3 regions of the Streptosporangium sp. NPDC006930 genome follow, and region 2 is predicted to be linked to each of the others. Evidence: riboswitches for the same ligand, from Rfam matches in the RefSeq annotation. Region 2 holds a riboswitch; each other region holds the start of a gene.

Region 1 (7,573 bases), on a different contig from region 2:
TAGACGGTGATTCCCGGCTGTTCCCCGACCCGGGCCAGGTCGCCGGGGTCCTCGCGGCGGTGCGGGAAGTAGGCCACCGGCTCGGCCGATCCGAGCCCGGCCAGCCAGCCGAAGTAGCGTTCGCGGTGGATCAGGCCGTTGCGGACCAGCGAGGTGCCGAGGACGACGGTGCGCTCGGCGGGACGGGGCCTTCGCAGCGGCTGGGATCGCAGCCAGGCGAAGTCGTGGGTGACCAGCTCGACTCCCCTGGCACGTACGGCCTTCGCCAGGTCGGAGGGCACCGGCAGCGCGGTGAAGATCGACAACCGCCCCGCACGGGCGGCGGCGCGCAGCCTGAGCCCGGCCGCCGTGGCGAGGACGGTCCTGAGCCCTCCCGCCTTCCCCCTCGCCCTCAGCAGGGGCGTTCCCGCTCTGCCGGTGAGCAGTTCCAGGAGCCTGATGGTGGCGAGCCCGTCGTCGACGATCACGATCCGGCCGGGGGACGCGGTGAGCCAGCGGAACTGGACCTTGCCGGAGAAGGCGTCACCCACCGCCCAGGTCTCACCCCGGCGAGGCCGGGGCATGTCCGGGCGTGCCGGGGTGAGCTCAAGCCCTCTCGGCAGGGTGAGGCGGCCGAGTTCGCGGCCTGTCACGGCCAGCGGGCGGAGTTTCGCCCGGGGGACGAGATGGCTGCGTACGCCGAGCAGCCCGGCGTGGTGGGCCTCCACCGCGCAGAGCATCTGCAGCGGGGATTCCACCCAGGCGATGGCCGAATCCTGCTCCCGCGCGTGGTCTCGACCGTCCTCCACGCCGGGCGATGACCCGTTCACGACTGGCACAACCTAACCCGGTGGCCTTAAGGAGCAGGGAACTGCGGATGAACAGCCGACCACGCGCGACTGCAGATGATCTTTCCGGCCTCCGCCTTTCCGTGGCCGCCGTCCGAGGTCGGATACGACCGGATGTCCGTCGACCAGGTCGTCGGGCGGGGAGGCGTCGGCCCCGAACTCGAACCGCAGCCCTCTGGAGGTTGGGAGGACCTCCGGGCATGGTCGCGAGCCGACGGATCCCGCGTGCGCTCTCCGGCCCTTTCATGGGAGAACCCCTACCGTCCGCATACTTTTTACTATCGAATATTTGTTCGAAAATATGGCGAGCACAAGATCTTCGATGGAGGCCTTCCTCCTCGCGCGATAGCACGCCCCGGCCGACGCTTCGCGGGCGGGCCCGGTAAGCCCGAATCGCCGTGAACACGGGGGATCCCGGACACCCTCCCCATCCCCGCGGGAAGACGCGCCCGACGTCGGAGGGACATGATCGACTTCCTTTCCCCCGCCCGGCGGCCCCCTGCTGTACCCCCTCATTTGGGACGTATTACCAAGTCAGAGCAATGTGTCCTACTTGTAATCGTCTGCCCTGTTGTCGTACGTTCGTCCTGTTCATGGCAATTGTCTAGGTCTATACAGGTCTGTGCATTGCCGTCACATTGCCCGACCGTGCTCCACCCGGCGGAACCCTCCGCCATCGGTGAGCACGGCCGCCGAATCCGCGAAGTCTGCGGAACCGGGGAACCACGTTCCTGGGGTGAATCAACGCACTCATGCGTCGTAGGGCACTTCCCAGCCCGAACCCGTCAGCTAACCCGGTAGGCGGTATGGAAGCGAAGCAAGGAGCCGAACCCCCACATGACCAAGCATCGCCTCACCTCCACCCCCCGCGCCGCCTGCGCCATCCTGGGCGCCTGCGCCGTTCTGGCGACCGGCACCACCGGCGCGGCCCTGGCCGACAGTCACAGTGTCGTGAACGCACCGCCCGCCGACACCCGCGCGCAGGGCACCAGTGCCGCGAAGACCCCCCTGCAGGTCGTGGCCGAAGGCCTCCCCAAGGTCTCGGCCGCCCAGGTCCTTGACATCGCCTCCAAGCAGATCGGCGTCCGCGAGAACTCCCGGGGCGGCGGAACCAAGTTCCACTCCTGGTACATGTCGAGCCCCCGCGCCATGGAGACCATGGCCCGCGACGGCGGCAAGAGCGTGTACGAGTACGCCAACGCCCCCTGGTGCGCGATGTTCGTCTCCTGGGTCGGCGAGACGGCCGGCATCCGCCCCACGATGGGCTGGGACGCCTACACCGTCACCCACGCCAAGTGGTTCAAGAACAACGGACACTGGGGCACCACCCCCACCCCCGGCGCCGTCGTCTACTTCGACTGGGCCGGCGGCAAGAGCATCGAGGGCATCGACCACGTCGGTTTCGTGAAGAAGGACAACGGGAACGGCACGATCACCACGATCGAGGGTAACACCGGCAACGGTGTCGTCGAGGAGCGTGTCAGGCCCGTCTCCCAGATCGTCGGTTACGGCTACCCGGTCTACTCGGACTGACTCCCAGCCGACCCCTGGCCGCCGCCCGGCCCCCTCGCCGGTGAACGCGTGCGGCCCTCACGCTTCCAGGGGCACCGCTCGAACGAGCGGTGCCCCTGACGGCGTTCCATCTTGCCCCCTCCGCTCTTCCCGCGAGCCCCGCGCGACCACGAAATGCCCCAACTGGTATGCCCGTGAGGTGGGAGCGCTCCCAATCACCCTTGTGGGAGGTATGTACATTTTTCATACCAAAAGTCCCACCTAAAGCGACCGGATGTAACGGTTGAGTTTCGGCATATTGACGTCCTGGTTGCCTATCGTCCACTCTTCGTGGGAGCGCTCCCAAAAGCACATTGAGGAACGATCTCGTCGCGACGACCGCGTTTGTCGGGGACCGGTCCGCGATGTCGCCTCCCAATGAAATTCGGGCGACCACCTGAGAGGGGTCCGGAATGTTGAACAACAAGCGACACGGCAAGCTCGCCGCCGTCGCGGTCATGGCGGCCACCGCCCTGGCCATCACGTCATGCAGCTCCAGCGAGCCGGCGGCACCCGCCGCGGAGGGCGGTTCCTCCGCCCCGGCCGAGCCGGTAACCATCACCGTGCACACCTTCGGCGGCGGTGAGAACTTCGGCTACGACAAGGCCGTGGAGACGTGGAACGCGGCGAACCCGAACATCCAGGTCAAGTACCAGAACCTGACCGACCGTTTCGAGGACGTCTATCTTCCGCAGCTGCTCCAGCGCCTGCAGGCCAACAGTGGCGCGGCCGACATCATCGCCCTGGACGAGGGCGCGATGGGTCTCATGAAGGCCCGCCCGCAGTTCTTCACCGACCTTGCCGAGTACGGGCTGGACAGCCGTAAGGCCGACTTCCCCGCAGCGAAGTGGGACAACGGCATCAACGCCGACAACAAGCTCTTCGCGCTGGGCACCGACATCGGTGGCATGACCATGTGCTACCGCAAGGACCTGTTCGAGAAGGCGGGCCTGCCCACCGACCGCGAGGAGGTCGGCAAGCTCTGGCCGGACTGGAACGCCTTCAAGGCGATCGGCGAGAAGTTCAAGGCCGCCAACCCCGGCAAGACCGACCCCAAGTTCCTCGACGGCCCGAACACGCTCTACAACGTGATCCTGTCGCAGGAGGCGCCGAAGAACGGCAACGTCGCCTACTTCGACAAGAGCAACCAGCTCATCATCGAGAGCAACCCGGCCATCAAGACCTCCTTCGACACGGTGAAGGACTTCAGCGAGGCGGGCCTGACCGCCAAGCTGGCCTCGTTCACCCCGCCGTGGAACGCCGCGATCAAGAAGGGCGCCTTCGCGACCATGGGCTGCCCGGCCTGGATGCTCGGCGTGGTCTCCGGTGCGGCCGGTGACGACAACAAGGGCAAGTGGGACGTCGCGTCCGTGCCCGGCGGCGCGGGCAACTGGGGTGGCTCCTACCTCGCGATTCCCAAGCAGAGCAAGCACCCCAAGGAGGCCGCCGAGGTCCTGAACTACCTCACCGGCAAGGAGGGCCACGTCATGGCCTTCCAGGAGGCCGCGGCCTTCCCGAGCTCCATCCCCGCCCAGCAGGACCCGGCGGTCGCCGACCTGAAGAACCCGTTCTTCAACGACGCGCCGACCGGTCAGATCTTCGGCGCCTCGGTCAAGGACCTGCTGCCCGTGTTCCTCGGCGAGAAGCACGCCCAGGTCAAGACCGCGGTGGAGAAGGTGCTTGAGGGCATGGACCAGGGCTCGGTCCCCTACGACCAGGCCTGGACCAAGTTCCTTGAGGCCGGCGTCAAGGCAGCGGGCTGATCCCCGTACCGACCCGCATCGGCCCGGCTGCGGCGATCCCGCAGCCGGGCCGGTCGCCTGCCCCCGCTGAAAGGCTCTGACCGATGACACTGCACGTCGACTCCCCGGCCGCGCCGCCACGGCCCAGCCCTCGCCGGTCCGGCGGGCGCCGCGGACCGAAGCAGGGCGGTGGGTGGTCCCGCTTCGACCTCCGGGCGACCCCCTACTTCCTCGTATCCCCGTACTTCCTGCTTTTCGCGATCTTCGGCGTCTTCCCCCTCGGCTACACCCTCTGGGTCTCCCTGCACGACTGGGAGCTCGCCGGAGACAAGACCCTCGTCGGCCTCGACAACTACATCGAGCTGATCACCGACGAGGCCTTCTGGAACGCGGTGATCAACACCCTCGGCATGTTCGTCATGTCGACGATCCCGCAGCTCGTCCTGGCCCTCCTGCTGGCCAACGCGCTCAACAAGCGCATCCGAGGACGGCTCTTCTTCCGCCTCGGCGTACTGCTGCCGCTGATCACCTCCGTCGTCGCCGTCGCCGTCGTCTTCACCCAGCTCTACGGGCGCGACTACGGCATGATCAACTGGTTCCTGAGCTTCTTCGGGGTCGACGCGATCAACTGGCAGAACGAGAAGTGGTCCGCGTGGATCGCGATCTCCACGATGATCGACTGGCGCTGGACCGGCTACAACTCGATCATCCTGCTCGCCGCCATGCAGACCATCCCCAAGGACCTCTACGAGGCCGCCGCCATCGACGGTGCCACGCCCAGGCGGCAGTTCTGGCAGATCACCATCCCGATGCTCCGTCCGACGATCATCTTCGTCGTCTTCATCTCCACCATCGGCGGCCTGACGCTGTTCACCGAGCCGGTCATGTTCGACGGCAACCCGACGATGAGCGGCGGCGCCACCGGCCAGTACCAGACCGTGGCGATGTTCATCGTCAAGGAGGCGTTCCGCGACTTCGACTTCGGCTACGCCGCCGCGGCCTCGTGGCTGCTGTTCGCACTGATCCTCATCGGGACACTCATCAACTACTCCTTCACCCGCCGTATCGGGGGTTCCAAGTGACGGCCACCCAGCTCCGGCGGCCCCCCGCGCAGCACTCCCGACGCCCCTCGGGCCAGTCGGCCGCGCGAAACCGCATCTGGGACGCGGGCCCGATGACGAAGGTCGTCCTGGCCTTCGCCCTCGTGCTGTCGGCGTTCCCCATCTACTACATGTTCATCATGGCCACCCGGACCAACGAGGAGGCCATCGACGTACCCCCGCCGCTGTTCCCCGGCGGCCACCTCGGTGAGAACATCGCGCGACTGCTGTCCACCGAGGACGCCTACTTCATGACCGGCCTGATCAACTCGGCCATCGTCTCGGTCACCGTGACGGTCTCGGTCGTGCTGATCTCCACCCTCGCCGGCTTCGCCTTCGCGAAACTGCGCTTCAAGGGCAGCAAGATCCTGCTGGGCCTGATCCTGGTGACGATGATGGTCCCGCTCCAGCAGATGGGCGTCGTGCCGCTGTACGAGCTCATGGTCACGCTCGGCTGGACCGGTCAGCTGAAGGCGGTGATCCTGCCCTTCCTGGTCAACGGCTTCGGGGTCTTCATGATGACCCAGTACGCCACCCAGGCGGTGCCGGACGAACTGGTCGAGGCGGCCCGTGTCGACGGCGCCTCCACCATGCGCATCTATCTCAACGTCATCCTCCCGGCGCTCCGGCCGGGTATGGCGGTGCTCACGCTCCTGGTCTTCATGCAGACCTGGAACGAGTTCATGTGGCCGTTGATCGTGCTGAACCCGGACAACCCGGTGGTCCAGACCTCGATCGCGGCGCTCAACCAGGCCCACGGAACCGACTACGTGATGCTGTTCACCGGCACCGCGGCATCGGTCCTGCCGCTGTTCATCGTTTTCATCGCGTTCGGCCGCCAGATCGTCGGCGGACTCATGGAAGGTGCGGTCAAGGCGTGACCACGCAAGAGACGCGGATCAAGAGCCCGGATCTAATGTTTCCGACGAACTTCGTCTGGGGTGCGGCCACCTCCGCCTACCAGATCGAGGGCGCTGTCTCGGAGGGCGGCCGAGGCCGCTCCATCTGGGACACCTTCGTCAAGCAGCCGGGAAAGGTGGTGAACGGCGAGCACGCCGACATCGCCATCGACCATTACAACCGCTACCGGGACGACGTGCGGATGATGGCCGAACTCGGCCTCAGCGCGTATCGGTTCTCCGTCTCCTGGCCCCGGATCCAGCCCGAGGGGCGCGGGGCCGTCAACCCCGCGGGCATCGACTTCTACAGCCGCCTGGTCGACGAACTCCTCTCCCGGGGCGTCGACCCGTGGGTGACGCTCTACCACTGGGACCTGCCCCAGCCCCTGGAAGACGCGGGCGGCTGGCCCGCACGGGACACGTCGAAGCGCTTCGCCGACTACGCGGTGGCCGTGCACGACGCGCTGAGCGACCGGGTCCGCAACTGGAGCACGGTCAACGAGCCCTGGTGCTCGGCGTACCTCGGGTACGCCTCGGGAGAGCACGCCCCCGGCCGGCGTGAGCCGGAAAAGGCCGTGTACGCCGCCCACCACCTCCTGCTCGCGCACGGCCTGGCCGCGCAGGCGATCCGTGCCCAGCGGCCCGAGAGCATGATCGGCGGCTGCGTCAACCTGTACGCGATCTCGCCCCAGACCTCCTCGGAGGCCGACCAGGACGCCGCCCGCCGCATCGACGGGCTGCAGAACCGTTTCTTCCTGGACGCCCTGCTCAAGGGCGAGTACCCCGACGACGTCCTGGAGGACCTCGGCCGGCCCGAAGGGCTCGTCCACGACGGGGACATGGAGATCATCTCAACGCCGCTGGACAAGCTGCTGATCAACTACTACAGCCGCTTCACCGTCTCGGGAACCCCCGGCGGCGCCGCGTCGGCCGCGGCGGCGCCCACCGACAGCGGGTCGCCCTGGGTCGGTAGCGAGCACGTGTCGTTCGTCGAGGGCGGGCGGCCCGTGACGGCCATGGGCTGGGAGATCGACCAGTCGGGGCTGCTGGAGATCCTGCACCGGCTGACCACCGAGTACCCGCGCGTCCCCCTGATCATCTCCGAGAACGGCGCGGCCTTCGACGACGTCGTGGGCCCCGACGGGGTCGTCCACGACCGCGACCGGGTCGACTACTTCGACGCCCACCTGCGCACCTGCCACGCCGCCATCGAGGCCGGGATCCCGCTGGAGGGCTACTTCGCCTGGTCGCTGATGGACAACTTCGAGTGGGCGTGGGGGTACGGCAAGCGGTTCGGGCTGGTACACGTCGATTATGAGACCCAGATTAGAGTTCCCAAAGAGAGCGCTCTCTGGTATGCCGGGACCATCAGGCGTGGAGGCCTGAGCGGTCCGGCAGAATAGGGGCCCGGAAATTCATCACTGGGGGCACAATCACATGAACGGCGACCGTCG
Region 2 (7,573 bases):
GATTCGACGGCTGGGCAGGCGACGACGAGGACGACGAGGACGACGAGGACATGGTGTGAGCTTTGATCTCGGGGTCTGGTTTGCGGCCGGGCCGATCACCGCGCGGGAGGCCCTTCTTCGATATCTCGCCTGGGACGAGAGCGGAGCCGCACCCGGTGAGCCCCGCCCGGAGGTGGCGGCCTTCTACGAGGAGCTGACGGCGCTCTTCCCCGACCTGACCGTCGAGAACTACGGCGCCTCACCGTGGTCCGAGCCGCTCACCGTGGGCGAGGACTTCGTGCTGATGAACGCGGTCTTCCCACGGGCGGGGGAGGTGTGCCGCGTGGTCCTGGAGATGACGCGGCGCCACCCCCTGGTGCTCTTCGAGCCTTAGCTCTCCGGCTTCGTGGGCCCGCCCATTACCCCGAGACTCACGGCGCCCTCGCGAACGCGGCCTGTAGCCCCGAACGGTCTCGTTGAGCGTTGAGGGGTGGCACCCGCTCGGCCCTGTTCCCCTCTGTACCGATAATTTTTGCCTGGACCAGGGCAGAACTGTCCCTCGGGATGGTTGACAGGCCAAAATTGATCCGTGGTCAGGATCGGATCGGTAGAGATGAGCGATTGCGAGCGTGAGAGACTCCCGCCAGTTCTGGGCCAGCTGTTCGCCGATGGGGGAGAAGGAGCCCACGAAGGTGAGGGGGACGGGGGCAGGAGGCTTTCGGTGGAGTTGCCGCCGGGGGACGTGGTGTGGCCCGACCCCGGTTACGCTCAGCTCGCGGTCCGTCGCCGTCCGGCGTTCTGGCTGAGTGAGGTGACGGTCTCCGGCGAGTACTGGGCCCGGCTGAGGGCTCAGCACGAGCAGTCGGGCCTGTGGCCGGTTCTGCTGGAGGACTCCGTCCAGCCCTGGTCGGCCGGCCAGATCGCCCCTGACACCGCCGCTCAGATCGACAACTACAACGCCGCCGCGTTCATGGCCGAGGTGTGGTCCGACTGGATCGCGAGGGCGACCCTGGACCAGCTCGAACTTCTCGACCCCTACGGTCCCGAGTGTCCGGGCCCGGCGCCCGGGGGAAGGCTCGCCGCCGATCCCGGTGTGGTCGCCGACTGGTACGCCGGGTTGGTGGCCGAGCGCAGGACCCCGCTCGGGCTCGTCGCGGTGGAGCGCGGGGCCGACGCCCTGGCCGTGATGGGCTGGCAGGGCGCCCTGAACCACAACGAGTGGATGGTCCCGCTCGCGGCCGTCGTACGGAGCTGGGAGGAGAGGTTCGGGGTGCGGGTGGTCGGGATGGGTTTCAACACCCTCGACCTCAGCGTCGCCGCGCCTCCGACGACCTCCGAGCACGCCCTGCACGTCGCGGCGGAACACTGGACGTTCTGTCCCGACAGCATCATCCAGGGGGCGGGGACCCTCATCGACTACGCCGAGCAGATCAAGGGCAGGAACGCCTGGTCGTTCTGGTGGGACTGACCGGACGGGGATGACCCGGGGGCCCATCCCGGATCTCGGGGAGGAGCTTCGTCCGGCGGGACGGGCTGTCGGCCGCCGGTGGAGGCCCCCGCGCGGGTCCGGGGGCGGGGGTTCTCGCGGCGAATGACGGCATGGGGAAGGCGTTCTCGCTGGTAGGGCGGGTGCCGACCTGGCGGGGCGATCGATGGGGCTTCCTTGAAGCTTTTAGGTAGATCTTCTGGGTTTTTCGTGGTGTTTGCTTTGCTTTGTCCGATTTGGTGGGTAGTGTCCACTGTTATCGGTTGGCGACCTGCCCTTCACAAGAGGAGGCGGCCGGCCGACGTCGAATCCCGAGGGCCCGCAGGGCTCCGGAGCCGGGGAACCAATTTTCCGGGGTGAATCCGCCGCGAACGCGCGGCGGTAGGGCAACTCCACCGCCCGAACCCGTCAGCTAACCCGGTAGACGAGATGGAGAGGAGATCCCCTCATGGATCACCGCGTCACCACGTCGGTGGACCCACTGTCCGCACCGACCACCTGAACTTTCACGCCGCCCCCCGCCCCTCGACCCGCCGCGCCTGATCGCGGCATCTTCAGGACCGTGCTCCGCGTAGCGATCGGCTGATCCGACTACGCCACCTTTTCCGATGAGCGCGTCCCCGCCGGTGCACCCCTTCGGTGTTCGCACACGGCCGCCCCGTTCCCTCGTGAAAGAGCCCTTTCTCCATGCACCCCTCCTTTGGTATGCACAAGAACGACCTGAACAAGCCCCGTCCGGGCGAGCGACCCTCGTACAGGAACACCTCCCTCGGGCGCGGCCTCGCCGCGGCCCTCACGGCCGCGAGCCTTCTCCTCTCCGGCGGTGTCGCCCTGGCGCTTCCCGCCTCCGCGGCCCCCGCCTCCACCCGCCTCGCGAACGACCCCGCGGCCGCCGCGCCCGCCGGTACCGAGGCCGTTCTCCTCCAGGGTGCGACCACGGCCTCCTACTTCTGGGACGACTCCTCGGGCCGGGCCGGTGACACCGGACTGCCCGCCAGCGGCAAGCCGATGCAGAAGGGCATGATCGCCAGCCCGAGCTGGCCCCTGTTCACCGAGGGATACGTCCTCTACAAGGGCAAGAAGGCGAAGTTCTTCGTCGGCGACCGCGGCCCGGGTACCCCCTCCAACCGGGGCATCATGATCGACATCGACGCCAAGACCTTCGCCGACCTGACCGGCGGCACGTTCAACTCCCGCACACTCGGCGTGGACGGCAACGGGGGCATGGGCCACATCGACATCCAGTACGTCGTCACCAAGTGGGGCAACGGCACGGGGATCAAAAACCACCCCGTCGCGTTCTCCACCGGCGCGTGGAACCGCAGGGACACCAGCCCGGCCCAGCCGCCGACGACCGTCTTCGCGATGGCGAGGAAGCTGGGCATCGGCCTGCAGACCCAGCTGGTGAGTGCCGAGGCGCGGCCCTGGCTCGGCAAGCCCAAGGTCATGGTCGAGCACGTCTCCGAGCATGTCCCCGACGGCGTGGCCGCGGAGAAGAACTGACCCCGACGGCGCGACAGCCGGGAAGAACCGGCCTCCGCCACCGCCACCGTCCCCGGCGGCGTGGCGGCCCAGAAGAACCGACCCCTCCGTCACCGTCCCCGAGGTGCGGAGGGTTCCGGTGCGGTCCGCGCCTGTCGGGGCGCGAACCGCAGCGGAGGATCAGACTTCGAGCTTCTCCTCGATGCCGCGCAGGCTGTGCCGGGCGAGCGCGAGGTTGGCCCGGCTCCGGTCGAGGGCCAGGTAGAGGAACAGCCCTTTACCGCTCCGGCCCGAGATCGGGCGGATCACGTGATACTGCGTGCCGAGCGTGATGAGGATGTCCTCGATGCCGTCCTTGAGGCCGAGCGACTCCATGGTCCGCATCTTCGCCCTGACGACCTCGGTGTTACCCGCGGCCGCGACCTGGAGGTCGAGGTCCTTGGACCCGCCGAGCGCGCCGAGCGCCATTCCGCTGTTGTAGTCGACGACGACCGCGCCGATGGCGCCGTCGATCGCCATCATCTCCTTGAGCGAGATGTCCATGTTGCCCATTACTGTCTCCGATCACTGGGATATCGATGTGCGTGAGCTGACGGCGGCGAGTCTGTCCGCCGTTTTGCGGCCCTCCAGCCTGAGCAGCCCGAGATTGGTCCCCGGGCGTGCCAGGACTGTGAGAACGATCTTGGGTCCGGCGGCGTAGAACGCCGCGTAGCCGTTGGTTCCGGAGATCAGCGTCTCCTCGAAGGCGCCCTTGCCGGCGATGCCCGTCATCCGGCGGCTCAGGGCGAGCACCGCGGAGGAGAGCGCGCCCGTCTGCTCGATGTCGTTTCTCAGGTCGCTGGCTATCGTCAGGCCGTCGACACTGCACGCGATGCTCCCGTCCACGTCGGGTACGCGTTCTCGCAGCATCGCCATCTCACGGCGTATCTCCTCGCGCAGTTCCACCGGCATCCTCCTTCCGATCAACTTCAGCGTCCGTAGCCTTATCGGCATGTGACCGGGCTCAAGTCATTGCCTCCAATGCGTTCCTGAGCCGGATGAGCAGGTTGACGTCGGCCGGGTCCCCGTTCGCCCTGGGGATCCGCTCCGACGTCTCCACGGAGCCCGTCCCGGCCGCCGGGATCTCCGTGGCGCCCTTCGTCCGCCTGGGCAGCGGGTCCGGCGCGGCGGGGGCCTCGGCCGGACCGGGCTCCGGGACGCGGAGCAGCCCGGAGGAGGCGAGCTGTCGTACGGCGAGCAGTACCGAGTACGCGGGACGGCCCAGCTTGCGCGCCAGCTCGGCCGGGGTCGCGACGGAGTCGGCGCCGACGAGCACCTCCCACTGGAGCGCGCTCAGCACCACCCGGTGGGCGTCGATGCGCTCCACCGGGACGACCGGGAGCGTGTCCAGTTCCGCGGACGGCCAGATCTGTTCCAACTGCGCCTTCCTCCGCTCGCACTCCCGGAGCAGGCCGGTCGCGTCGAAGTACCACTGCGGTCCGAGCCAGTGCCGCTCTCCCCGCCGGAACCTGGGCCGGTGCCCGGTGGCCCGCAGCAGGAAGTACGCGGCGTCGAGCACCGTGCTGAGCACGCAGAACTCCAGCTCACCCCTGGTGAGCAGGCCCTGGACGATCAGCCGCTCGCCGCCCGTCGGCTGGGGCTCCCGCGACTCCCGCGGCTCGGGAAGGGGCGCGGGGTCCGGTCGCCTGCGGGTGGTGGCCTGCCTGACCTGCCGTACGGCGTGGGCGGATATGCCGCGGCAGGCGCCCAGCAGGTCCTCCAGCCGAGGGGCGGACGCGCTCTCGGCGTAGGTCACGCGGCCGTCGGTGAGGTAGATGACCCCCGCCTTGCCGAGCCGCAGGGATCCGGTGGCGTGGTCGCCGGCGAGCCCGCTGAGGATGTTCTCGACGCTGGGCATGGGCTCACGTCGATATCAGGCGGCCGGAAAGGGCCTGGAGGCGGTGGCGGGCCAGTGCCAGGTTCGAGCGTTCCAGATCGAGCCTGACGTAAATGACGAGCGGGCCGTCGAACGGCGTTTCCAGCGGCTTCAGTAAATGGTGTCCGCCGTCCGTGGTCACGATCATGTCGTTGATCCGGACCGTGCCGCCGGGCACGGTGACGGCGAGCCCGTCGAGCGTCGCGCGCAGGGTCTCGCTCAGCCCCGCGGCCGACCTCTCCACGTCGGTGTGACGGCTCGCACCGCCGGCGGCCACCGCGGTCCCGCTGGTCTGATCGATGAGGATCGCGTCCAGGGCCCCGGGGATGGCCATTACCTCGGTGAGACAGTCTTCGATTCCGAGCACGTGCTCTCCCTTGCCGACGACTTCGAACGTCGCCCGGTCAGCGTAGGGAAAACCCTCGGAAACCACTCTCTCCGACTGGGGGTTTCATGGGAGAAGGGGGAGGATTCACCACCCCGAGGGGAAGTTATGCACCCCGGATGGAAATCAACCCTTTAGTCCTCGGCGATGAGTGCCTTTTCGTCCGGCTTGAAAATGAGAATGTTCTTCACATAGGAATTCACCGCGGCGGGCAGGCCGACATCGGTCCCCGCCTCCTCCGACATGTACCAGCGGTGGTCGAGCACCTCATGGAAGAACTGCGCGGGCTCCAGCTTGCCCCGCATCTCCTGAGGGACGGCCTGCACCGTGGGCTGGAAGACCTCGGCAAGCCAGCGGTGGGCCACGATCGCCTCGTCCTCGTGGCGAAGACCGTGTGACACGCGGAAGGAGTCGAGGTCGTTGAGGAGGCGTCTGGCCTGGTTCTCCTCCACGTCCAGGCCGGTGAGCCGCAGCAGCCTGCGCTGGTGGTGCCCGGCGTCCACGACCTTGGGCCTGACGATGAGCCGCCCGGTGCCCGCCTTGCGGCGGACCATCATCTCCGCGACGTCGAACCCCAGGGAGTTCAGCCGGCGGATCCGCTGGTCGATCATGTGCCAGTCGACCTCTTCGATGATCTCGTCGGAGGTGAGCTCGCTCCACAGACGGTGGTAGCGGCGGCAGACCGAGTCGGCGACCTGCTCGGGGTCGATGGAGGAGTGCAGCAGCCCGCCCGCCTCCAGGTCGAGCATCTCGCCGAAGATGTTGGTGTGCGCCACCTCGATGTCGTACAGCCGCTGCCCCTCGCTGATCATGGGGTGCAGTTCGCCCGTCTCGGCGTCGACCAGATAGGCGGCGAAGGAGCCCGCGTCCCGGCGGAACAGGACGTTCGACAGCGAGCAGTCGCCCCAGTAGAAACCGCTGATGTGCAGCCGTACGAGCAGTACGGCGAGGGCGTCGAGCAGTCGGTTGAGCGTCTCTGGGCGGACCGTCCCCGACATGACCGCGCGGTAGGGCAGCGAGAACTGCAGGTGCTGGGTGATGAGCGCGGAGTCGAGCGGCTCGCCGTCCGAGCCGGTCCGCCCGGTGACCACGGCGACCGGCTCGACGGACGGGGTGTCCATCCGGCTCAGGTCCCACAGCAGGCGATACTCGCGCTTGGCGTAGTACTCGCTGATCTCCTTGATCGCGTACACCTTGCCCGACAGGCGGGCGAAGCGCACCACGTGCCGGGAGATGCCGCGGGGCAGGGAGACCAGGCGGTGCTCGGGCCACTGCTCCAGCGGGACGTCCCAGGGCAGGCGGATGAGGTCCGGATCGCTCGGCGCGCCGGTGAGCTGCAGGGGCATGGGGTCAGTCCTCGCGATGGGGAGTCCGGCGGTGTGCCGGACGGGCAGGTGGTCGCGCCGCGGTCAGTCCTCGCGGCGGGGAAAGGTGGGCGGGTCGAGGGCGCGCCGGACCACCGAGGCGAGCTGCTCCTCGGTGAGCACGCGGGGCTCGCCGACGCTCCTGGCCCGCACGTAGACCTCGCAGAGCCACTCCAGCAGCCTGGTCGCCTCGAAGGCGCCGTCCAGGTCGTCGCCGATCGTGACCCCGCCGTGGTTGGCCATCAGCGCGGCACGCCTGTCCTTGAGCGCGGCCCTGACGGAGGCGGCGAGCTCGGGGGTGCCGTAGGTGGCGTACTCGGCGACCCTCACGGTCCCGCCGAGCAGCAGGACGTTGTAGTGGATCGGCGGCAGCTCGCTCATGGTCGTGGCGACCACGGTGCCGAAGACGGAGTGGGTGTGCACGACGGCGCCGGCGTCGGTGGTCGCGTAGACCGCGAGGTGCATGGGGGTCTCCGACGACGGCCGCAGGTCGCCCTCGACGAGGTGTCCCTCGATGTCGACGACCGGGCAGGCCTCGGGCTCCAGCCGGTCGAGGGAGACGCCGCTGGGTGTCACGGCGACCAGGTCGCCCGCGCGGACGCTGAGATTTCCCGCGGTCCCGACGACCAGTCCGGTCGCGGCGGCCCGGTGGCCGTACTCACACAGCAGGCGGCGCTGCTCGGCCAGCAACATGTCGTTAAAAGTAGGGGGTTGCGGTACCGGGCGGCAAACCTTCATTATCTGGTCTAGACCGGTTGCCGCCTGTCGGCGGCCGGAGAGCAGGGTTCCTCTACCTCCCCAGAGGTCGTGCGTCAATGGTTCGTAGAGGAATTTAGACCGCTATGTGCTGTTTCGTTGCCAGATCGCACTTCCCTGGCGTTTGGTTTCTACCGGATATGTCGCGAGGACATCACGGCTCGGTCTAGACCGGATGCGAGCTCTTGACGGTGGACTCCAGGGGT
Region 3 (7,573 bases), on a different contig from region 2:
CGTCCAGGTCGACGAGGACAGCACCGAGGTGAAGGTGCGCCACTCCGGTTTCAGTGACTCGGTGCGCTCCAGGGTGGAGTTCGACGCCTACGACCACCACTGGTGGCACTACCTGGAGCGGCTCGCGGCCTACCTGGAGCACCGCCCGTTCCAGTTCCACAAGACGCTGACGCCGCCCAAGACGGGCATCATCCCGCTGGGGGTCACCCCGGAGACCGGGATGGTCGTGCAGGATGTGGCGATCAACTCCGCCGCCGAGTTCGTCGGGATCCAGCCCGGCGACGAGATCCACGCCATCGACGGCGTCACGCTCAAGGAGATGGAGGACTTCCACCGTTGGCTCGACGACGCGGTACCCGGGCAGAAGGCGACGTTCACCCTCCAGGACCGCACGGTCGAACTGGTGCTGCGTCCGTTCACGGCATGACGTCCCGACGATGATCACCGTGGACGGCTTCCGGGCCGCACTCGCCCGGTTTCCCAGCGGCGTCACGGTCGTCACGGCACGGGGGGAGCGGGAAGGCTCGCACGGGCTGACCGTGAGCGCCTTCTGCTCCGTCTCCGCCGAACCTCCGCTCGTCCTGGTCTGCCTCGCGCGGTCCGCACGCACGCTGCCCGCCATACAGGAGTCGGGACGCTTCGCGGTGAGCATGCTCCGCCAGCACCACGACGACGTGGCGCGCCTGTTCGCGACGACGGCCGTGGACAAGGTCAAGGGCGGATGGGGGGCACTCACCCCGGACGGCCCGCCGGTCGTCCCCGACGCGCTCTTCTCACTGGAGTGCACCGTGCACAGCGTGCTCACCGCGGGTGACCACGAGGTCGTCATCGGCGCGGTGCAGGCGTACAGCGTGCGTGACGGTGCCCCGCTGATCTACTACAGGAGGGCCTTTCACCCTCTCGCCACCGTCTTCCCCGGAGGTCGCCCAGGCGACCCGTCCCTCCCTCGGGACGACGCGCGTCCGGGCGAGGCGGGCGAGTTCAGAGGTGGGAACGCACACCGGAGCCGCGCGTCCTGACACGTCGGCGGATCGGCGCCCACGCGACCGATCCGCCGTGCCGCGCGCGGAGCAGTATCGTGACCTTCATCTGAAAGGAGGGTCGGGAAGACGGGCTCCTCGTAGGAGGGCGCCGCATCCTGACGGCCAATGGAATATCGCCACCTCGGGCAGAGCGGCCTGATGATCAGCGAAGTCACCTTCGGAAACTGGCTCACCCACGGCGAACTGGTGGATCGGGACCAGGCCGTCGCGTGCATCCGGGCGGCACTCGACGCGGGCATCACCACCTTCGACACCGCCGACGTCTACGCGCGGGGGGCGGCCGAGGAGGTGCTGGGCGCCGCGCTCGACGGGGTGAGACGATCGTCGCTGGTCCTCGCCTCGAAGGTCTGCCTGCCCACCGGCGAGGGACCGAACGATCGTGGCCTGAGCCGCAAGCACATCGTGGAATCCTGCGAGGCGTCCCTGCGCCGGCTGCGTACCGATTACCTCGACCTGTACCAGGCGCATCGTTTCGACGAGACGACCCCGTTGGAGGAGACGCTGATCGCCTTCGACGACCTGGTACGCCAGGGCAAGGTCCTCTATCTCGGCGTCTCCGAGTGGACGGCCCCGCAGATCGCGTCGGCGGTGGCCATCGCCGGCGAGCTCGGGCTGCGCAGCCGCATCGTCTCCAATCAGCCGCAGTACAACATGTTGTGGCGGGTCGTCGAACCGGAGATAGTCCCGCTGTGCCTGCGCGAGGGCATCGGCCAGCTGGCCTTCCAGCCGCTCGCGCAGGGGGTGCTGACCGGCAAGTACCGGCCGGGCCAGGAGCCGCCGGACGGGTCGCGGGGAACGGCCGGCGGGCGGGCTCCCACCTTCATCAGGAGGGTTCTGGGCACGACGCTTCTCGAACGTGTGCAGGCCCTGCTCCCGCTCGCGGGGGAGTGCGGCCTCTCGGCGGCCCAGCTCGCGATCGCCTGGGTGCTTCGGCAGCCGGGGGTCTCCTCGGTGGTCGCCGGTGCCACCAGGCCCGAACAGGTGACCGAGAACGCCTCGGCGTCCGGCAGGACGATCGACGAGGCCGTCCTGAAGCGGGTGGACGAGGTGCTCGGGGACCTCGTCGACCGGGATCCCGCCAAGACCGCGCGGATGATGGCGGTGAAGCCGAGCTGGACGAAGGCCGCTCCGGAGAACGGCTAGCCGCGGGCGCCCGCGTGACTTCACCGCGCGGTTCGCCGAGCCGGGGCTCGGGGGGACAGCGCGCTGTCCGCCGGGAATGCCGGTAACGACATGACCTTATGAAGACATAACGTCATGTCCGTAACTCGTGCGAGATATATCCGCTTATGACAACTTTTCAGCTTGAGGTAAAAGCCACAACTGTGTCCAGCATTTACGTATAATGGCCGGAAGCAGACAAGAGGTATGGGGGCTACCGGATGGCTGTGCGTTTTCGTGTTCTCAGGCAAGTTGAAATCACCGCGGACAGGCACATGGGCGGCTTGGGGCGCCGCCGGTGCGAGCGGTCCGCGTTCATGTCGCCGCGCGTCGAGGAAGGGCACGTCACAGGGCGGCCGCGCGGGATCAGGCGGGAGAGTCGCCGGGCGAAGGCCGGTCACATCCCGCTCGTACGGGCCTTGACCGGGAGCACGGGGCGGGATCCGGCCCTCGGCTGAAGCGGCCGCGCTCGCCGGAGTGGTGTGGCCTGAGCCGCGGTTGTCGCGCCGGAGCGCGCCCGCGATGGTTTCCCCGGGATCGTACGCGCTGTCAGGGGGTTCGCAGCGGGTCCCGTCCCGTCGTCCATGAGGCGAAGGCGGTTCACCACCCCCTTTTGGGCACCCTTTCCGGGTGTTCCCATCGGGTGCGAGGCCGGCGAGGTCCGCGATCCACGTTTCCGGCCGAGCCACAGGCCACCCGTTCCGAGCGCGGCGGCACAGTTCCGCCCTGATCGAGGCGGCGCTTCGTCGAGACGTCGTACGCGCCTGTCATCGACCGACACCTCACGTTCCCGATCCGTGCGCGACCGTCGTTCCGTAACGGCATGCACGGCGGAGAAGACGACATTCCCATGAAGAGGCTGACGTCCCTTTCCCACCCGCGAAGGAAAACACATGTCGCCTAACACCCTCCCGGAGGGCGAGGTACAGTTCCGCGTTCTCGGGGATCTGGCGGTTACCGTGAACGGCGTCGAGGTGCCGATGCCGGCCCAGAAACCACGAAAGTTGTTGAGCATACTGCTCAGCAGAGCGGGGCAGTCGGTGCCCGTCGGGATCCTGTCGGACATCTTGTGGACCGAACAGCCCAAGAATCCGCGGAAGGCGATGCAGGTCTACGTGTTCCGCCTCCGGCATGTTCTCGGCCACGACCGGATCCAGCAGCGGGGTGAGGGCTATGCGCTGGTCACGCATCCCGACGAACTCGATGTCCACAGGTTCGAGGCGCTCGCCAAGCAGGCGCTGAACGCCATGCTCTCCTCCGACATAAAGGATCTGGCGCGCTGTTCGGCGGAGGCGCTCGACATGTGGCGCGGTAGACCGTACGCGGACCTGGCGGAGAGCGCCGTCGCGGACCACGAGGTCAGCCGGCTGGAGGAACTGCGAACCTCACTCCTGGAGCTTCGCATCGGCGCGGACATCGGCCTCGGGAACCACTTCGAGACCATACCCGAGCTGCGCAGCCTGATCATGCGTTTCCCGTTCCACGAACGGTTCCGCACCCTGCTGATGCTCGCCCTCTACCGGACCGGTCGCCAAGGGGAGGCGCTGGAGGTGTTCCAGGAGACCCTCGTGCTGCTCGACCGGGAGCTGGGAATCCTGCCGGGCCAGGAGATGAGCACGACGCACACGCGAATTCTGCAGTCCGACCCCTTCCTGATGTCCGTCGACGCCGTACTGGAATGTCTGGGGGAGGTCGGCCTGAAGGCCGCGCATCGGTGAACCAGGGGCCGGCGCCGTCGACGAGGAGTTCGGAGGTTTGGACGCGCCGCGATCCGGCCCGGTGCGCCGACCCGGCCGCCGCGCCCCGGTTCCGCAGACCTTTGGCGCGCCTCCGGGCGACGGGACACCTACTCCGGCGATAGTTGTGCCCCGCCCCTCGCCCCGTATCGTCCCCACCAGTGATCCCGACGGTATGAGGAAGGATCGGCATGAGCGACGACGCGGTGCGACGCGTTTTCCGGACGGTCGACTCGTTCGACCCCGACGAGTTCGTGCGGTTGCTGGCCGAGGACGCCACGTTGGTGTTCGGCAACGCGGAGCCGAGGGCGGGACGCGAGGCCATCGCCGCCGGGTTGCGGGAGTTCTTCTCCACCATCGGAGGCCTGCGGCACAGGATCGTGCGGAACTGGCAGGTGGACGCCGACGTCATCGCCGAGACCGAGGTGACCTACCGGCGGCTCGACGGCACGGACGTCAGTGTCGTGGCCGTATCGATCTGGCGCACCCGCGACGACGGCCTGATCTCGGACTACCGCATATTCGTCGACCTCGCCCCCCTCCACACGGGCGTGGACGCCGTCGAGCCCGCGTCCACGGGTGCGGCGCCCGCCTTCGCCCACGGGGGCGCCCAGGGGTGAGCCGCCGCTCACGAGACCGGACGCCGCCCCGAAGATCAGTACATCGAGATGTGCGGATGGTCGAAGTGGTTGGCCGTGATGCCGCCTCGGTTCGACATGAACCTCCAGCCGGAGCCGTGGTTGATGCGCTGGCGCCAGATCACGTACTTCACGCCGAGTTTGGCCTTGTTCTTGATGGCCCAGGCGGCGATCTCGTCGCCGAGCGCGAGGTTGGCGGCCGTGGGCATCGCGCCACCGGCGCTCATCATGAAGTCGCAGGCACGGCCCAGAGGATGCTCGCCGCCGTCGTTGACGGCCCGGTAGCAGCCGACCGAGTACGGCAGGTTGAAGCGCCTCATGACGGCGTTGCGCATGATCCGGGTGCGGTCGGTGATGTTGTCGGGGCCGGTGGGCAGCTGCGGCGCCCAGCTGCCGTCGGCGCGACGGCCGGAACCGGTGGGGGCGAGGCGGTCGAGCTTGTTCTTCATGTCGCGGATCAGCTTCTCGGCCTTCTCGCGCTGCGCCTGCACCTCCTTGGCCTCGTCGCCGATCTCGTCGGTGAGCCTGGCGGCCGTCTCGGCCGCCCTCTTCCTGCGTTCGATGCTGTTGACGAAGCCCTCCAGGTGGGCGGCCTGCTGGGCCGTGAGCTGCTCCATCACCGCGGCGGCGCCCATGTCGCCGGAGAACATCAGCGCGGGCAGCCCTCCGCCGCTGCTCTGGTAGCGCAACTGGACGATGGAGTCGACCTCCCGCTTGGCCTCGACGTAGGTCTTCTCGGCCTTTTCCAGGTTCTGCTTGGCGACGATCTCGGCCTTCTGCGCCATCTTGAGCGACTCGCGGGTGGCCGCGTAGGTCTCGATCAGCTTGTCGACCTGCTTGCCGAGCTTGGCCAGCTCGGCGCGGAGCTTGGCCTCGGTGGGCTTGGGGTCCGCGCTTCCGGCGGTGGGGGCGCCGATGGTGAACACGACGATCGAGCTCAGGCAGAGGGCCAGAGACGCACGCCGACGGAACGTGGGGGACGGGGCCGCCACGCACTCTCCTCTCCTTACGCCTACCGGGTTAGCTGACGGGTTCGGGCTGGAGGAAGCCCTTCCACCGAAGTGGTTTCACCCCAGGTGCGGTGGTTCCCCGGCTCCCGGGCAAGGTGCCCGGGATTAGGCAAATCAGCGTTTACAGCCGATGTGGGAAGGATAGTAGTGGTAAACAGCAGGTCATGCGACCTCAAGACGAGACCAAGCGGTAATCAGTTCGTGACAACAGAGCGCAGCAGATGTGCTGTCGCCTCGGGCGACACGTCGTTGACGAAGGCGCCCATCGCCGACTCCGACCCGGCGAGGTATTTCAGCTTGTCCGGCGCGCGGCGGATGCTGAACAGCTCCATGTGCGCGTACGACAGATCACGGCCGGTGGAGGCCGGTGCCTGGTGCCAGGCCGCGATGTACGGCATGGGCACGCCGAAGATCCCGTCGAGGCGGCGGAGTACGTCGGTGTAGAGGGGGCCGAACGCCGCGCGTTCCCCGGCATCCAGCGCGACCAGGTCGGGGACCCTGCGGTGCGGGTAGAGGTGGACCTCCACGGGCCAGCGCGCCGCGGCGGGGACGAAGGCCGTCCAGTGCTCGTTCGAGCCCACCACCCGGATCTCGGCCTCACGCTCCGCGGCCAGGACGTCGGCGAACAGGTTGCCGCCCGTCCGCTCCCTGTGGCGCTCGGCCGCCCCGAGGGTGAGCCTGGTGCGCGGGGTCACGTAGGGGTACGCGTAGATCTGGCCGTGCGGGTGGGCCAGGGTGATGCCGATCTCCGCCCCCCGGTTCTCGAAGCAGAAGACCTGCTCCACGCCGGGCGTCGCCGACAGCTCCGCCGTACGGTCGACCCAGGCCTCCATGACCAGTTCGACCCGCTCGGGGGAGAGCCGCGAGAACGCGGAGTCGTGCTCGGAGGTGAAGCAGACCACCTCGCACCTGCCGACCCCCGGACGGACCTCGCTCAGCCCTCCGATCGGCCGGTGGTCGCCCGGCTGGGCGGAGAACGAGGGGAACCGGTTCTCGAAGACCACCACCTCGTAGTCGGAGGAGGGGACCTCGGTGAGATTGCCCGGGGTCGACGGGCAAAGCGGGCACTCGTTGGCGGGGGGCAGGAAGGTGCGGCTCTGGCGGTGCCCGGCCACCGCGATCCACTCCTCGGTGAGCGGGTCGTAGCGCAGCTCGGAGGCGGCGGGGCGGGGCGGCAGGTCGCGCCGGTCGGGTGCCGTGCGGTCGGCGTCGTCGCGCCGGTCGAAGTAGAAAAGCTCCCGGCCGTCGGCCAGGTGGGTGATCGTACGCTTCATCGGCCGGCGATCTCGCTCTCCCGCTGGGGTTCGGTGATGATCATCTCGCCCACCGAGGCGGCGAGCTCCTCGCGGGCCTCCTCGGTCATGCCGGAGTCGGTGACCACGATGTGGGCCTCGGCCAGCTCGGCGATCGTGCTGATGCCGACCGTGCCCCACTTGGTGTGGTCGGCGAGCACCACCAGGCGGTGCGCGGAGGCGACCAGCTCGCGGTTGGTCTCGGCCTCGAGCAGGTTGGGGGTGGTGAATCCGGCGCGGGTGCTCATACCGTGCACGCCGAGGAAGAGGGTGTCGACGTGGAGGCCGCGGATCGCCGAGACCGCGACCGGGCCGACCAGGGCGTCGGAGGGAGTGCGGACCCCGCCGGTCAGCACGACCGTGCGGTCGGCCCTGAGGGAGCGGTGGAAGACGTCGGCGACCCGGATCGAGTTGGTGATCACGGTCAGCTCGGGCACGTCGACGAGGTGGTGGGCGAGCGTCCAGGTCGTGGTGCCCGCGGAGAGCGCGACGGCCGTGGCCGGCCGGACGAGCCGGGCGGCGTGCCGGGCGATCGTCTCCTTCTCCGCCTGCTGGCGCACCGACTTGGCGGCGAAGCCCGGTTCTTCGGTCGAGCCGGGCCCTGCGGCGGTGGCGCCGCCGTGGACCTTCTCCACCAGGCCGCGCTCGGAGAGCACCTCAAGGTCGCGCCGGATCGTCATGTCGGACACGCCG

Evidence for each region. A riboswitch is a leader RNA that binds a small molecule or an ion and turns the genes downstream of it on or off. The one in region 2 is predicted to bind cyclic di-AMP.
Region 1: it holds a riboswitch for cyclic di-AMP, as region 2 does, so the genes downstream of both, ABZ664_RS09775 (CHAP domain-containing protein) here and ABZ664_RS38295 (hypothetical protein) in region 2, are expected to answer to the same signal.
Region 3: it holds a riboswitch for cyclic di-AMP, as region 2 does, so the genes downstream of both, ABZ664_RS25565 (hypothetical protein) here and ABZ664_RS38295 (hypothetical protein) in region 2, are expected to answer to the same signal.

Annotation. Positions count from the first base shown of each region.
Region 1 covers NZ_JBEYID010000004.1:243,749-251,321, reverse strand. The annotation lists gene ABZ664_RS09780 (hypothetical protein) at 1-809, opposite strand, end outside; cyclic di-AMP (ydaO/yuaA leader) riboswitch at 1,508-1,646, shown strand; gene ABZ664_RS09775 (CHAP domain-containing protein) at 1,665-2,360, shown strand; gene ABZ664_RS09770 (extracellular solute-binding protein) at 2,792-4,141, shown strand; gene ABZ664_RS09765 (sugar ABC transporter permease) at 4,225-5,202, shown strand; gene ABZ664_RS09760 (carbohydrate ABC transporter permease) at 5,295-6,101, shown strand; gene ABZ664_RS09755 (GH1 family beta-glucosidase) at 6,137-7,522, shown strand; gene ABZ664_RS09750 (LacI family DNA-binding transcriptional regulator) at 7,557-7,573, shown strand, end outside.
Region 2 covers NZ_JBEYID010000040.1:29,869-37,441, reverse strand. The annotation lists gene ABZ664_RS38305 (hypothetical protein) at 56-373, shown strand; gene ABZ664_RS38300 (DUF4253 domain-containing protein) at 701-1,447, shown strand; cyclic di-AMP (ydaO/yuaA leader) riboswitch at 1,758-1,907, shown strand; gene ABZ664_RS38295 (hypothetical protein) at 2,153-2,968, shown strand; gene ABZ664_RS38290 (hypothetical protein) at 3,128-3,499, opposite strand; gene ABZ664_RS38285 (roadblock/LC7 domain-containing protein) at 3,512-3,898, opposite strand; gene ABZ664_RS38280 (hypothetical protein) at 3,951-4,844, opposite strand; gene ABZ664_RS38275 (roadblock/LC7 domain-containing protein) at 4,849-5,229, opposite strand; gene ABZ664_RS38270 (DUF4032 domain-containing protein) at 5,382-6,593, opposite strand; gene ABZ664_RS38265 (class II aldolase/adducin family protein) at 6,657-7,304, opposite strand.
Region 3 covers NZ_JBEYID010000015.1:185,966-193,538, forward strand. The annotation lists gene ABZ664_RS25540 (SRPBCC domain-containing protein) at 1-427, shown strand, start outside; gene ABZ664_RS25545 (flavin reductase family protein) at 438-1,019, shown strand; gene ABZ664_RS25550 (aldo/keto reductase family protein) at 1,149-2,186, shown strand; gene ABZ664_RS25555 (AfsR/SARP family transcriptional regulator) at 3,098-3,922, shown strand; gene ABZ664_RS25560 (nuclear transport factor 2 family protein) at 4,132-4,560, shown strand; gene ABZ664_RS25565 (hypothetical protein) at 4,596-5,570, opposite strand; cyclic di-AMP (ydaO/yuaA leader) riboswitch at 5,574-5,710, opposite strand; gene galT (galactose-1-phosphate uridylyltransferase) at 5,783-6,862, opposite strand; gene ABZ664_RS25575 (DeoR/GlpR family DNA-binding transcription regulator) at 6,859-7,573, opposite strand, start outside.